Regions from separate parts of the Ventrimonas faecis genome, predicted to be linked through region 2. Evidence: a T-box and tRNA genes for the amino acid it is inferred to sense, from the RefSeq annotation. Region 2 holds a T-box; the other holds one or more tRNA genes.
The links. The T-box of region 2 lies ahead of proS (proline--tRNA ligase). A T-box ahead of a tRNA ligase gene usually reads a tRNA of that ligase, here a tRNA-Pro.
Positions count from the first base shown of each region.

Region 1: it has a tRNA-Pro gene. The T-box ahead of proS (proline--tRNA ligase) is inferred to sense a tRNA for this amino acid. The anticodon was not compared.

Region 1 covers NZ_JBBMFJ010000031.1:12,321-20,240, forward strand. The annotation lists gene WMO41_RS13180 (hypothetical protein) at 1-227, shown strand, start outside; gene WMO41_RS13185 (PTS sugar transporter subunit IIABC) at 546-2,744, shown strand; gene WMO41_RS13190 (PRD domain-containing protein) at 2,853-3,683, shown strand; tRNA gene WMO41_RS13195 (tRNA-Pro) at 3,765-3,838, shown strand; gene WMO41_RS13200 (Cof-type HAD-IIB family hydrolase) at 4,003-4,782, shown strand; gene lpdA (dihydrolipoyl dehydrogenase) at 4,859-6,283, shown strand; gene WMO41_RS13210 (aminopeptidase P family protein) at 6,294-7,920, shown strand, end outside.
Region 2 covers NZ_JBBMFJ010000009.1:46,113-54,032, reverse strand. The annotation lists gene WMO41_RS06160 (amino acid ABC transporter ATP-binding protein) at 1-612, opposite strand, end outside; T-box leader at 958-1,181, shown strand; gene proS (proline--tRNA ligase) at 1,234-2,667, shown strand; gene WMO41_RS06150 (LysR family transcriptional regulator) at 2,752-3,699, opposite strand; gene WMO41_RS06145 (putative ABC transporter permease) at 3,751-4,863, opposite strand; gene thrC (threonine synthase) at 5,105-6,592, shown strand; gene fba (class II fructose-1,6-bisphosphate aldolase) at 6,747-7,610, shown strand; gene WMO41_RS06130 (glutamine synthetase III family protein) at 7,837-7,920, shown strand, end outside.

The sequences.
Region 1 (7,920 bases), on a different contig from region 2:
CGGTTCCTGCGGATGGAACCGGAATAACCGGGAAGCATTCCGTAACGGATTCCGTGAAGGATATGATGCCGGCTTCCGCGATGGATTCCGGGAAGGACGGGACGATGACCGCAGACCGGGTGGACCTGGAGGTCCGGGGCGGCCGGGAGATGGCTGCAATTCCGGGTGCGGATGCAGCTGAGTTATGGGAAATTTCGATGCCACTGATGTGCGTCGTAAATAGTTGACAGATCTGTCATTCCATACTATACTAATAACACAATCGAGATTTGGGCGTGTTACTGGTAAAGCAGGCATTAACCGAAAGGGCATCGAAGAGATGTCCTTTTGGTTGATGCCTTTTTCATTTTCCAAATAAAACTACACTTCCGAGAAGCGACTGAAACGGACTGTTTTGGGTATGCTGATAGGAGCGGGTTTCTTTTCTGCACAGGTGAAATACGTAAAATGGAAAGACGTTTGTGCGTTTGCAGGAAGAATTTTCGGGAGATGTGAAAACTGTCAGAAAGACACACCCGAATACTCAGAAAAAAAGGAGAAAGAACATGAAAGACAAGATTTTTGGGGTGCTTCAGCGAGTAGGACGCAGCTTCATGCTTCCGATTGCGGTGCTTCCGGTTGCTGGCCTCCTGCTGGGGATTGGAAGTTCCTTCACCAATGAGACTACCATTGCAACCTATGGCTTACAGGGGATTCTTGGTAATGGAACCGTCCTGCATGCACTGCTTATGATCATGAGCAAGGCCGGAAACGTCATTTTTGATAATCTGCCGATCATCTTTGCGGTGGGTGTTGCCATTGGCATGGCGAAGGCGGAAAAAGAGGTTGCGGCACTTTCGGCTATGATTTCTTTTTTTGTGATGCATGCATCAATCAACGCAGTGCTTTTATTGGCAGGAAAAGTCTTAGCGGACGGAACAATTGCGCCGGATGTACTTGAGGGAACCATTGCCAGCGTCTGCGGTATTCAGACCTTGCAGATGGGTGTATTTGGCGGTATTCTTGTGGGACTTGGTGTGGCAGCACTCCACAACCGGTTTTATAAGATTGAACTGCCAAACGCGCTGTCATTTTTTGGCGGCTCCCGTTTTGTACCGATTATTTCTACCGTTACTTACGTTGGTATCGGTATTCTGATGTACTTTATCTGGCCGGCTGTCCAGAATGGCATTTTCGCGCTGGGGGGTCTGGTTACAGGAACCGGTTATTTCGGAACCCTGATTTTTGGTATCATTAAGCGTGCGCTGATCCCGTTCGGTCTGCATCATGTGTTTTATATGCCTTTCTGGCAGACTGCGGTAGGCGGCACCATGATGGTGGATGGAAATCTGATTCAGGGCGGCCAGAACATTTTCTTTGCGCAGCTGGCTTCGTCAGATGTGACGCATTTCAGCGCGGATGCTACCCGGTATTTTTCCGGTGAGTTTATTTTTATGATTTTTGGACTTCCTGGTGCGGCGCTGGCCATGTACCGGTGCGCAAAACCGGAAAAGAAAAAGGCAGCAGGAGGTCTGCTTTTAAGTGCGGCGCTGGCCTGCATGTTTACCGGTATCACAGAACCAATTGAGTTCTCTTTCCTGTTTGTAGCACCAATGCTGTTTGCGGTTCAGGTGATTCTGGCCGGAAGTGCCTATATGGTTGCGCATATTTTGAACATTGCAGTGGGCCTTACATTTTCCGGTGGTCTTCTGGATCTGGTGATTTTCGGTGTGCTTCAGGGCAATGCGAAAACCAGCTGGCTTCGCATCATTCCGGCAGGAATTGTGTATTTCCTTCTGTATTACTTTTTGTTTAGTTTTCTGATTAAAAAATTTGATTTGAAAACACCGGGACGTGAGGACGATGACGAGGAGACGAAGCTCTACACGAAGGCTGATGTGAATGCCCGCAGGACTGAAGCGAAAGAGGGAGAAAGCTGCAGCCAGGCAGAAAACAGGAAAGACAGCCGGAGTGCAGCCATTGTAATGGGTATGGGAGGAAGAAACAATATCACTTCCGTGGACTGCTGCGCGACACGGCTCCGCTGCTCTATCACAGACTCGTCGCTGGTTGATGAAAAGCTGTTGAAGTCGACCGGCGCGGTAGGCGTTATCGTAAAAGGGCAGGGAATCCAGATTATTTACGGACCGCAGGTGACTGTGATCAAATCCGAGCTGGAAGCTTATCTGGCAGAGGAACATGAGGAGGATACCGCAGAAGCTACAGATGGTGTAGAGAATATGGGCACCAAAGTGACTGCGGAAACCGAAGCATCTGTGAATCTGGCAGAGAGCAAGAACATCGCAGAAAACGTCCATAAACTTTACTCTCCGTTCCAGGGCGTATTAAAGCCGATTACGGAGGCACCGGATGAGGCTTTTGCCAGCAAAGCGATGGGCGATGGCTACCTGGTTATGCCGGAAGATGGAATCGTTGCGGCACCGGAAGATGGTGAAGTCATGTTTGTATTTCCGAGCAAACATGCGATTGGCCTGAAAGCAGCGGATGGTATGGAATATCTGCTCCATATCGGTGTAGACACTGTGAAACTGAATGGGGAGGGTTTTACCGTATTTGTAAGCGATGGACAGAAAATCAAAAAGGGAGATAAGCTCATGGAATTTGACCCGGCCTATATCCGGGAACACGCAGTGAGCGATGCCTGCATCGTTATTTTTACAGGACTGACGGAAGGAGAAAGCTTAAGCTTAGAGGGAGAAAAGCAGGTAAAACGGCTGGATCCGATCGGACAGATCTGCAAGTAAGATAAAAACTTAGGGAGTATTTATCATACGAAACAAAAAGTACTTCCTGCATCCTAAGGTTGTCGTGTATAATAACAGGACAGGCATAAGATGCAGGAGGTATTTTTTATGTATCGGGTAATCAAAGTATTGAACAATAACGGGATTCTGGTGCTGGATGATGCCAACGGTCAGGAGCAGATTCTTCTGGGAAACGGGGTCGGCTTCGGACATCGTATGGGAGAGCGGATGGCAGAACTTCCTAAGGGACGCCGTTATGAGCTTGTGAGCGAAAAAACATCTGCATTGACCTGCGTAAATGGCATAGATCCGATTTATATTGAAGCAGCCGGAAAAATCATAGAGATGGCAGAAGCGGCGATGGGACCACTGCAGCATGATATTCTGATCCCAATGGCAGATCACATTGCTATGGCAGCAGCACGGGCCAGAGAGAAGAAAGAAATTCCCAATCCGTTTCAGCATGATATTGCAGCCTTATTTGGAGATGAGTACGAAGCAGCCAGAAAAGGATGCGAAATCTTAAAAAAGATGACGGGAACCGTCCTTGGGGAGGATGAAGCAGGCTTCATTGCCCTGCATATCCACGCCGGACTGGCGCAGGAGAATGTGGCGGATTCCCTGGAAACAGCCCGTCTGGTAGGTGTCTGCATGACCATGATTGAGGAAGGAACCGGAAAGAAGCTTCCTTATGGCTCTCTCGGTTACAACCGGCTGATGAGTCATGTCCGCTATATGCTGGCCCGGGCCAGAAAGGGAGAATGCACGGATCTTGATCTGGAAGCATACGCAAAAGAGCAGTTCCCATTCGAATACGCGCTGGCTGAGCAGATTTTGAAAAAACTGGAACAGGAGCTGAGGCTGGTTCTTGCGAAAGAAGAAACCGGATTTCTTGCGATTCATATCAGGCGGGTAACTGGGGGAGAATCTGAAACATAAATGCAAAAACACAAAAACGTAAAAAATTTCGGAAAACACTTTTCAAGTCCATATATTTTTGCTATACTATTATAGTTCGATCGGGGTATGGCGTAGCTTGGTAGCGCGCTCGGCTGGGGGCCGAGAGGTCGCAGGTTCAAATCCTGTTGCCCCGATTAACTGATAGAATTCAAGCACGGAAAACCACGCAGGAACGGTGGCCCGTGCTTTTTTTATACTTTACAGTCCCCCCGTACTTTGTTATCATGGATACTAGAATTACCGGCGGCTGGCGGATTGCTCGCAGCCGCGATTACAGAAGGAAAACGGAGAGTTATTTATGAAGGGAATCGTCAGCTTTGACATGGACATGACACTGCTGAACCATGCAGATTATAAGATCCCGGACAGCGCCATCAAAGCGCTGGATCTGCTTCGCAAAAATTACTATATCGTGATCGCTACTGGCCGCGATATGGATGCCAAGTTCAGCGAGGGCCTGGCAGATGAGGTGAAGCCGGATGCCATCATTCATTTAAATGGCAACAAGATTACCATCGGCCCGGAGCTGATCTATGAACATTGTATGAAGCGGGAACTGGTAGAAGAACTGTTGCATTTCGCGGAAGGAAAGGATTACGCCATCGGGATGACCGTGGGAGATATCGATTATTTCGTCAATCCGTGGTGCGTGACCCGCCACGACATGGTGCGCTGGCAGATGTCGGACCGGAAATTTCGCGACCCGTGGAAGCTTCTGGACATGCCGGTGCGCACGCTGGCCTACATTGGCCGGGAGCCTGGAGCGAAAGAAGTGGAGGCGGCATTCCCTATGCTGAAGCTTCCGCTGTTTTCCAGCCGGGAAGGGGCCGATATCATAGAAAAGGACGCCTCCAAAGCAGAAGGCCTCAAACGCCTCTGCAAAGCCTGGAATATCCCGCTGAAGAACACGATCGCCTTTGGCGACAGTATGAATGATTATGAGATCGTGACTACCGCAGGCATCGGCGTGGCTATGGGCAATGGGCATCCGCAGCTGAAGGAGGCAGCGGATTACGTTACCGCGCCCATTGGCGAGGACGGAGTTTATAAGGCTTGCGAAGAGCTGCATCTGTTTTAGGCAGGTGCGGCTGCAAATTGCTGCGCAGGTACAATGACAGAAAAAAATCGTGACAGAACGAAAGGAATACAAATTTATGGCAACATATTATGATCTGGTGATTATCGGAGCAGGGCCGGGCGGCTACACGGCGGCCATCAAAGGCGCATCCTTCGGCATGAAGGTGGCCGTGGTGGATGAGAACAAGCTGGGCGGCATCTGCATCAACCGGGGCTGCATTCCCACCAAGGCGCTGCTGCACGCGTCCAACATTTTTTCCATGATGCAGCACGGGGATGAATTCGGTGTCTCTACCGATTTTATCTCCTTCGATTTCGCAAAAATGCAGGATTACAAGAAGCGTTCTGTGCGCCGTTACCGGGGCGAGATCCAGAAGCTGTTTGATAAAAATAACATTACTTTTATCAAAGGAAAGGCGACTATCCGCCGGGAAAAGACCATCGAAGTGGTGGGAGAGAACGGCAAGGAATATCTCCGGGCAAAGAATATCATTATCGCTACCGGTGCGAAGCCGATCATGCCGAACATTCCCGGCATCAATCTGCCGGGCGTTATCAACAGTGACCGTCTGCTGGCAGTGCCCACCTGGAATTATGACCGCATTGTGATTATGGGCGGCGGTGTCATCGGTGTAGAGTTTGCTACCATTTTTCAGGCACTCTGCTCTAAGGTGACCATTGTAGAGAAAGGACCGCATCTGTTAGGTCCGATGGATGAGGAGGTCTCCGAAGCATTAAAGGAACAGCTCGTCAAGAAGGGCATTACTGTTTACTGCAATGCTATGGTAGAGGAAATCCAGCGGGAGGAAGGTCTGGTATGTACCGTGCGCCATCTGCTGACCGATGAGACGACCCAGATCAAGACCAATCAGGTCGTGGTAGCCGTGGGACGAACGCCTTACACGGAAGGTCTTCTTGGAGAGGATATGAGCCTGCAGATGGAGCATGGAAGACCGGTGGTAAATGCGGACTTTGAGACTAGCGAACCGGGAATCTATGCGATTGGAGATGTTTCTGCAAAAACACAACTGGCCCATGTGGCTATGGCGCAGGCAACCTACGTCATTGAAAATCTGGCGGGAAAGCCGCATACCATCCGTCTGGAGGCAGTGCCAAACGGCATGTTTGTCTCTCTGCCGATCGTGCCGAGCTGCATCTATACCGAGCCGGAGATTGCTACGGTTGGCCTCACGGAGGCGAAGGCCGGAGAACTTGGCATGAAAGTGCGCTGCGGCGTTTACGATATGGGAGAGAACGGCAAATCCATCATTGCCAGGGAGGAGCACGGCTTTATCCGCCTGATCTTTGAGGCATATTCCAATACCATTGTGGGGGCGCAAATGATGTGCCCACGCGCCACGGACATGATCGGAGAAATGGCTACGGCCATTGCAAACGGACTGACTGCCGAGCAGCTTTCCCTGGCGATGCGTGCTCATCCAACCTACAGTGAAGGCATTGCGGCAGCTATTGAGGATGCCATGCGTCAGAATGAAAAGTGAGGATAATAACATGAACGAAATTACAGAGAGAATTGCGCGTCTCCGCAGACTGATGGAGACTTATCATATGGATGCCTATCTGGTGCCGACAGCAGATTTCCATGAGTCGGAGTATGTGGGGGAGCATTTTGCATGCAGAAAGTACATCACCGGATTTACCGGTTCTGCGGGTATTTCCTTGATCATGAAGGACTGGGCCGGTCTGTGGACCGATGGCCGCTATTTCGTGCAGGCGGCAGCAGAGCTGAAGGACAGCGGCGTAGAACTTATGAAAATGGGCCAGCCGGGAGTTCCAACCGTGGAGCAGTACCTGGCAGACCACATGCCGGAGCAGGGTGTGCTTGGCTTTGATGGCCGTGTCATCAACAGCAAGACCGGAGAAAGCTTACAGGAGCGTCTTTCCCGGAAGCAGGCATCCATCTGTTCCGAGCATGACCTGATCGGCGAAATCTGGGAAAACCGCCCGGAGCTTTCCGCAGAGCCGGTATGGATCCTGGAAGAAAAATACGCAGGACAGGCCGCTGCTGAGAAGATTAAAAACCTGCGCGAAGCCATGAAGAAGGCTTACGCGGATGTGCATATCATCACCACGCTGGACGATATTGTCTGGCTGTTCAATATCCGTGGCAACGACATTCCGTGCAATCCGGTGGTGTTGTCTTACCTGATGGTAACCGGGGAGAACCTGTATTTCTATGTGAATCCGCAGGTGATTTCGGATGAGGTGCGTGCTTACCTGGAATCTCTGGGCGTGTCCATCCGTCCGTACAATGACATTTACGCGGATGTGAAGGAGCTAAAAGACCATACCGTGCTTCTGGAGAAGAGCCGCGTGAACTTTGCCATTTATGAGAGCGTGCAGGCGCAGAATCAGATCATCGATCAGATGAATCCGACTGTATATGCCAAGACTCAGAAAAATGCGACCGAGATTGAAAATATGAAGAAGGCTCACATCACCGATGGCGTGGTCATGACAAAATACATTTACTGGCTGAAGAAAAACATCGGCAAGATCCCGATGGATGAGTGCAGCGTGGCTGACCGTCTTGACCAGATGCGCCGGGAGCATGGAGCACTGGATATCAGCTTCAACACAATCTCTGCATATGGGGAAAATGCGGCGCTGTGCCATTATCATGCCGTGCCAGAGCATTGCGCGAGCCTGCAGGCAAGAGGCCTGTACCTGGTAGATTCCGGCGGCCAGTATTACGAGGGAACCACCGACATCACCCGTACCATCGCCCTGGGACCGGTGACCGATGAGGAAAAAGAGCATTACACCCTGGTTCTGATGAGCATGCTGCGCCTGGGCCATGTGAAATTCCTGGAAGGCTGCAGCGGACTGAGCTTGGACTATGCAGCGAGAGAGCCGTTCTGGAAGCGCGGACTGGATTTTAATCATGGAACCGGTCATGGCGTGGGTTATCTGTTAAATGTACATGAGCGACCGATCGGCATCCGTTACCGTGTGGTTCCGGAGCGTCAGGAAAACACGCCGTTTATGCCGGGTATGGTATGTTCCGATGAGCCGGGAATCTATATTGAAGGCAGCCATGGCATCCGTACAGAGAATCTGATTTATTGCAAGAAAGATGAAAAGACCGACTATGGCCAGTTCTTAAGCTTTGAATATC
Region 2 (7,920 bases):
GACCTGTCTGGCAAATCCCATTTCATGAGTGACACAGATCATGGTGATATTTTCCTTGGCCAGCTCGACCATAACATTTAAAACCTCCTGGACCATTTCCGGATCCAGTGCTGAGGTAGGTTCATCAAAAAGAATCAACGGCTGATTCGTGCAGAGTGCTCTGGCAATGGCTACACGCTGCTGCTGCCCGCCGGAGAGCTGTACCGGATAATTGCCGGCCTTGGCCTTTAATCCAACCCGGTCCAGACATTTTAACGCAGTGGCTTTGGCTTCTTCCTTTGGAACGTGCTGCAGCTTGATGGGAGCGAGTGTCAGGTTTTCCAGTACCGTCAGGTGCGGATAAAGGTTAAACTGCTGGAAGACCATGGAAGAATATTTCTTGGCCATGTCCAGGTAGTTCTTTTTGGTAACAGGGGTTCCGGCGATGGAGATGGTACCCGAGGTCGGATCCTCCAGATGGTTGATGCACCGGATAAAGGTGGATTTACCGGAACCGGACGGGCCGATGATGACCAGCTTTTCGCCTTCCTTTACCGTCAGATTGATATCTTTCAGGACCTCAAGGTCCCCGAAATTTTTTTTCAGATGTTCGACTTTTACCATGTCAGCCATGTCATTCACCTTCCAGAACTGCTGGAACAACCGGCACTCCTGGCCTTTCTGAATAAGATGCGAAAAGGCGCTCAGAGAATCAGATCTCCAAGCGCCTTTGCCTGTTTTATTGATCCGGAATGCGCGGCGGCACATTCGCTGTGATCGGTTTGGGTCTTAAGTTTATGGTTTGCATTATAGGCAGACAAAAATAAAATGTCAAGTTAAAAAATGAATGAAATTTTGACAGAAATTTTCTGTTTTCCACAAAAATAAGCAGATAAATTATTTGAATAATAATAAAAGGAGAGGACAGTGCGCCTTCCCTTGACAAAGCGGGCAAAATGGCTTAAAATCAAGCATTAGAAAACGACAGTGAAGAGGATTAGTAAGCGGACATTACATTACAGAGAGAGGGCCATCAGGTGCAAGGCCTTTATGTCACTGGAAGCTGAACCGGCCTTGGAGTCCTGCAGCGAACTGCAGCGTAGTTTCCGGCGTTAACGGAGCATAGAGTGAGTGATTCTGCACGTATTGCAGCGCTAATCAGGGTGGTACCGCCGAATTTATCTGGTCATTCGGTCCCTTGTCAGAGATGGCAGAGGACCGGGTGACTTTTTTTATAAATAAAGGAGATTAAACATGGCAAAGGATAAGAAAATGGTAGAAGCCATCACATCCATGGACGAGGATTTCGCCCAGTGGTATACGGATGTGGTAAAAAAAGCAGAGCTGTGTGACTACGCGAGCGTAAAGGGCTGCATGGTCATCAAACCGGCTGGTTACGCAATCTGGGAGAACATTCAGCATGAACTGGACCGCCGCTTCAAAGAGACCGGCGTACAGAATGTATACATGCCGATCTTCATTCCGGAGAGTCTGCTGGAGAAAGAGAAAGATCACGTAGAAGGTTTTGCGCCGGAGGTTGCATGGGTAACCCACGGTGGTCTGGAGCCGCTGCAGGAGCGCCTGTGCGTACGTCCGACTTCTGAGACTTTGTTCTGTGACTTCTATGCAAAGGATATTCACTCTTACCGTGATCTGCCGAAGGTATATAACCAGTGGTGTTCCGTAGTAAGATGGGAGAAGACCACCCGTCCGTTCCTGCGTTCCAGAGAGTTCTTATGGCAGGAGGGACACACCGCTCACGCAACCGCAGAGGAGGCTGAGGCAAGAACCATCCAGATGCTGAATCTGTACGCAGATTTCTGTGAGCAGGTTCTGGCTATTCCGGTGATCCGCGGCCAGAAGACCGATAAAGAGAAATTTGCAGGTGCAGAGGCTACCTACACCATTGAGTCCCTGATGCACGACGGAAAAGCCCTACAGTCCGGTACCAGCCATAACTTCGGTGACGGATTCGCAAAGGCATTCGGCATTCAGTACGCAGCAAAAGACAACACCCTGCAGTATGTGCACCAGACTTCCTGGGGCATGACAACCCGTATGATCGGCGCTATCATCATGGTACACGGTGACAACAACGGCCTGGTACTGCCGCCGAGAATTGCTCCGACTCAGGTTGTGATCGTTCCGATCCAGCAGCAGAAGGAGGGCGTTCTGGACAAAGCATTTGAATTAAGAGATGTTCTTTCCAACTTCAGGGTAAAGGTAGACGATTCCGACAAGAGCCCGGGCTGGAAGTTCAGTGAGTCTGAGATGCGTGGAATTCCGGTACGTGTGGAGATCGGACCGAGAGATATCGAAAACAACGAGGCTGTTCTGGTTCGCCGTGATACCCACGAGAAGATCACGGTTTCCTTAGACGAGATTGAGGCAAAGGCAGGCGAGCTCTTAGACACCATCCAGAATGATATGCTGGAGCGCGCAAGAGCACACCGCGATTCCCACACCTACGTTGCAACCACTTACGATGAGTTTGTAAAGACCATCAATGAGAAACCTGGTTTTGTAAAAGCTATGTGGTGCGGCGATCAGGCCTGCGAGGACAAGATCAAAGAAGACACCGCTGCAACCTCCCGCTGCATGCCGTTCGCACAGGAGCACCTGTCCGACAAGTGCGTATGCTGTGGAAAACCGGCTAAGAAGATGGTTTACTGGGGCAGAGCATACTAAAAATTTGATATTGCAATAGAAAAATGGTTCTGGAAGACGCCGGATGTGGTGGTTTTCCAGAACCATTTTTGTTGAAATATTTTATTATGTCCAGAATTCACGGACCAGTTCGATGAAGTATTTTGCTGCTTCACTTAAGTATCCGTTCTTGCGGTAGTTGGCCACAATATCCCAGGACGGATGGGAAGCAAACGCGAAACAGCTGATCCCTTCTGGCAGTCTGCGCACATAGTATTCTGGAACCACGCCGCAGCAGAGGTTTGCCTCAATCATGGATAATACCGTGTTGTTGCTGGCAGTTTCAAACAGCACGTTTGGGGTGAAGCCGGACTTGCGGAAAATCTCATCGGTGATGGCCCGGATCGTGGATTCCTTGTACATCAGGACAAACGGCTCGTACTGAAACAGGGCCAGGTTGGCAATGGGATATGGCACGGCTGACTGCTGATTGGTGGCGTGATGTGGACCTGGTGCAACTGTTTGTGCGGCCGTCAGCTGTTCCACAGCCGGATGAATGCTGGGCACCAGGAGAAAAATCTCCTCCTCACCAAGCTTTATGTACTCACTGTCGGTTCTCTGGCGTTCGGAAAGTGTCTGAAAACCAATATCCAGATTACCCTGGGATATCATCTGCTGCTGGCGGTGTACGCTCAGTTCATGGGGTTCCACGACAACATTCGGGTAGGACTGGTGAAAGGCCGGGTAGACATGGGTAAACATTTCACTGCCGCGCCCAGGCGTAAAGCCGATGGAGAGGCGGCCTTTTTTTGCATCGGTCATGTCGTTGATCAGATTGTAGGTACGCTGCTTGATCCGCAGGATCTCCCTTGCGTTGTCTAAATAGACCTGACCAATTTCGGTGGGGCGCATATCTACCTTGCTGCGGTGGAAGAGTGGCGCACCCAGCTCCTTTTCCAGCCGCAAAAGCTGCTGGTTTAAGGCAGACTGGGTCACGAACAGCTTCTCCGCCGCGCGGGTAATGCTGTGCTCATCATCAATTTTTACGATGTATTCAATTTGTTTTAAATCCATAAAAATGCCTCCGATATGACATGCAGGCCGGGCAGCCGGTACCTTGTCCTGTTACGCATGCTTCTGTTTCTCCCATTCATTGTAAAGCTCTTTCCAGGCATCGGCAAAGCGTCTGGACACTGCGGTTGGGTTGCGGCGCAGGATGGATGGGCGAATCGCGGTTTTTTTGCTGTTTAAGAGACGGGTGGTTTCGTTCATCTTTGCGTTCAGTGTGCTGATGCGTGCAGCCAGGGCAGCTTTGTGTGCAGCGGCAGTTTCGGCCAGTTCCTCCCTGCGGGCAGCCACAGTTTCTCTGTGGGCTTCCACAGCCTCGACCAGTTCCTCCTTCCGTGCCTCAATTGCTTCTTTGTGAATCTCAGCCGCAGTAGCCAGCATTTCCCTGTGAGCCGCAGCGGTTTCCGCGAGACGATCCTTTTGAATCGCAGCCGTCTCGGCCAGTTTTTCTTTTCCGGCGGCAACGGCATCTTCCAGTGCTTCTTTGCGGGCAGCCACCATTTCTTTGTGTGCTTCGACACTCTCAGCCACGGTTTCACGCAGCTCTGCCTTAGCGGTTTCAATATTCTGCGCGGTCTCAGCTTTTAAGAGTGCAAGCTGCACCTGCATATCTTCCAGCTCGGCCCGCAGCTTTGCAACATTCTCCAGGGCCTTGGCCAGGTTGAGCGCTTCCTTCGTGGACTGGATGGTATCCATGACAAAGCATCCGCTGATTACGCCCAGCAGGCACCATTCCAGTGCCGGCGGCAGGTTCAGCACAAAACGTTCGATGGGTTTGTGGATGACTTCCGTCATAAAGATGGTTAAAAATCCCCAGGCAATGGAGGAGGTCAGGCAGATGTAACCGTGGAGGTTAAACCTCTGATTGCTGTAATCCCAGTAGCGGACCTTGAACAGCCGTTCCATCACGTAGCCGGTCACATATTCCAGCAGGGTGGCAGCCACCACGCCGGAGCAGTAAACGAGAAACAGATTGTCTTTGACTGGCAGGGATACCCACAGCATCATGACTGCGCCGGTGCCATAAAGGGGCAGCATGGGGAGCCGCAGAAAACCACGATTGACAAAATGGTGCTGTTTTAAGGAAACATAGGTGGATTCAAAGATCCAGCCGCAGAAACAGTAAATATAGAAGAAAGTAAGCCAGTGATACCAGGCGTAAGTGTACATAATCAAAGTCCTCTTGCTGTATTCAATAATTTCCCGTAACTGTGAAGGTACTGAACAGTTACAATTTTCCTCAGTTTAGCATATCCGAAAAAAACCTTCAATACACATTGAATGCCTTTTGTTCACAAAGAAAGCATGGACAAATGATATTTGCCTGTGCTACAATCAACAAAAATGTAGTTACACAAAATTGTAGCTGTATAAAACGTATTCACTGAAAAGGGAGAAAGGAAAGAGAGCTATGAACTTAACATATCAGAGCACAAGAGGCGGCGAGAGCGGACTGACTGCATCTCAGGCTATTTTAAAAGGACTGGCTGACGACGGCGGCCTGTTCATGCCGACTTCAATCCCGAAGCTGGATGTAACGATGGAAGAGCTGGCAGGCATGACCTACCAGGAAACGGCTTACCGCGTTATGAAGCAGTTCTTAACAGACTTCACCGAGGAGGAGCTGCGCTACTGCATCGACCACGCTTACGACAGCAAGTTTGACACCGAGGAGATTGCTCCGCTTGTCAAGGCAGACGGCGCTTATTATCTGGAGCTGTTCCACGGAAGCACCATTGCCTTCAAAGACATGGCGCTGTCCATTCTTCCGTACCTGATGACCACATCCGCAAAGAAGAATCATGTGGAGAATGAAATCGTCATCCTGACTGCAACCTCCGGAGATACCGGAAAGGCCGCTATGGCTGGTTTTGCGGATGTACCGGGAACCCGTATCATCGTGTTCTATCCGAAGGGCGGCGTCAGCAAGGTTCAGGAGCTGCAGATGGTAACCCAGAAGGGCGCAAACACTGCGGTTGTTTCCATTCACGGCAACTTTGACGATGCCCAGACCGGCGTAAAGAAAATCTTCGGTGACAAAGAGTTTGCTGCAAAACTGGCTGCAAAGGGCTTCCAGCTCTCTTCCGCAAACTCCATCAACATCGGCCGTCTGGTTCCGCAGGTGGTTTACTATGTTTACGCTTACGCAAAGCTGGTTCAGAATGGCGAGGTCCGGAACGGCGATCTCATCAACGTGACGGTTCCGACCGGAAACTTCGGAAACATTCTGGCTGCCTACCTGGCAAAACAGATGGGCGTGCCGATCAAGACCCTCATCTGCGCATCCAACGACAATAAGGTCCTGTATGACTTTTTCAAGACCGGCACCTACGACCGCAAGAGAGAGTTTATCCTGACCAATTCTCCGTCCATGGATATCCTTATCTCCAGCAACTTAGAGCGCCTGATTTATTTAAGCACCGGATGTGACGCGGCAGCAAATAAAAAGCTCATGGAAGATTTAAGCACCAAGGGCGCATACACCGTTACCGACTCCATGAAAGCCTTCATGAAGGATTTTGTGGGCGGTTACGCAACCGAGGCTGAGAATGCTGCCGGCATGAAACATCTGGCAGATGAGACTGGATACATCATTGATACGCATACTGGCGTAGCTTCCTGCGTATATAAAAAGTATGTGGCAGAGACCGGAGACAAGACACCGACCGTCATTGCGTCCACCGCAAGCCCGTACAAGTTCTCCCACAGCGTTATGGCAGCTGTAACCGGCAAAGAGGCAGAGACCGATGAATTCGCTTCCATCGACGCCCTGTGCAAGGCATCCGGCGTAGCCATCCCGCGCGCAGTCGAGGAGATCCGCAATGCTGAGATCCGTCACACCAGAGAGTGCGACGCAGCCGACATGGAGAAGAACGTGGCAGAAATCCTGGGCCTGTAAGGATTGTCAGAATTGTAGAAACAACTGACGCCGGAATTTTGTTATCCGCTTCACAAAAAACTGTTTTTGTAATATAATAAAGACAGTTGTAACCCCGCAGCCTGTATTTGGGACAGGCCGTAGGGCAAACTATAGAAAAACGGAGGTTTTGAACATGTTAGTATCTGCAACAGAAATGCTGAAAAAGGCAGTAGAAGGACACTATGCAGTAGGTCAGTTCAACATCAACAACCTGGAGTGGACCAAGGCCATCCTGGCAACCGCACAGGAGTTAAATTCCCCGGTTATCCTGGGCGTATCTGAGGGCGCAGGCAAGTATATGACCGGATTTAAGACCGTTTCCGCTATGGTAAAAGCCATGATCGAGGAAATGAACATTACCGTTCCGGTAGCACTGCACTTAGACCACGGCACCTATGACGGCTGCTATAAGTGCATTAAGGCAGGTTTCTCATCCATCATGTTCGATGGTTCTCACTATGCCATCGAGGAGAACATAGAGAAAACCAAAGAGTTAGTAAAGGTTGCTCACGCTATGGGCCTTTCCATCGAGGCTGAGGTTGGTTCCATCGGCGGTGAGGAAGATGGTGTCATCGGTATGGGCGAGTGCGCAGATCCGAACGAGTGCAAGATGATCGCAGACCTGGGTGTAGATTTCCTGGCAGCAGGCATCGGCAATATCCACGGCAAATATCCGGCAAACTGGAAGGGCTTAAGCTTCGAGACTCTGGCAGCAGTCAAAGAAAAAGTAGGCGATCTGCCGTTAGTTCTTCACGGCGGTACCGGTATCCCGGCTGACATGATCAAGAAAGCCATTGACCTTGGCGTAGCAAAGATCAACGTTAACACCGAGTGCCAGTTATCCTTCGCAGATGCTACCCGTAAGTACGTTGAGGCAGGCAAGGATTTAGAGGGCAAGGGCTTCGATCCGCGTAAGCTGCTTGCACCGGGCGCAGAAGCAATCAAGGCTACCGTAAAAGAGAAAATGGAACTGTTTGGTTCCGTTGGAAAAGCCTGAAAATCAGTGCTTTGAAAAAAATACGGAAAAATGCAAAAAAACACTTGCTTTTTCCAACCTGATGGTTTATTTTAATTAGGGAACGATGGTGTTCTTCCACAAAGGAAGAGCACCATTTTTTTTAACCAGATACCCAGCTTAAGAAAATTAAGTATAAATAAAAATAATTTAGGGCAGGGTGAGGAGACCGGGAACGGCAATTCTAAGTGAGAGGAAGGAAAAGTCTATGAGCGAAGTTATGAATGTAGCTGAGATTTTTGGCAAGAACGTCTTCAACGAAACCGTTATGAGAGAACGCTTACCAAAGAGT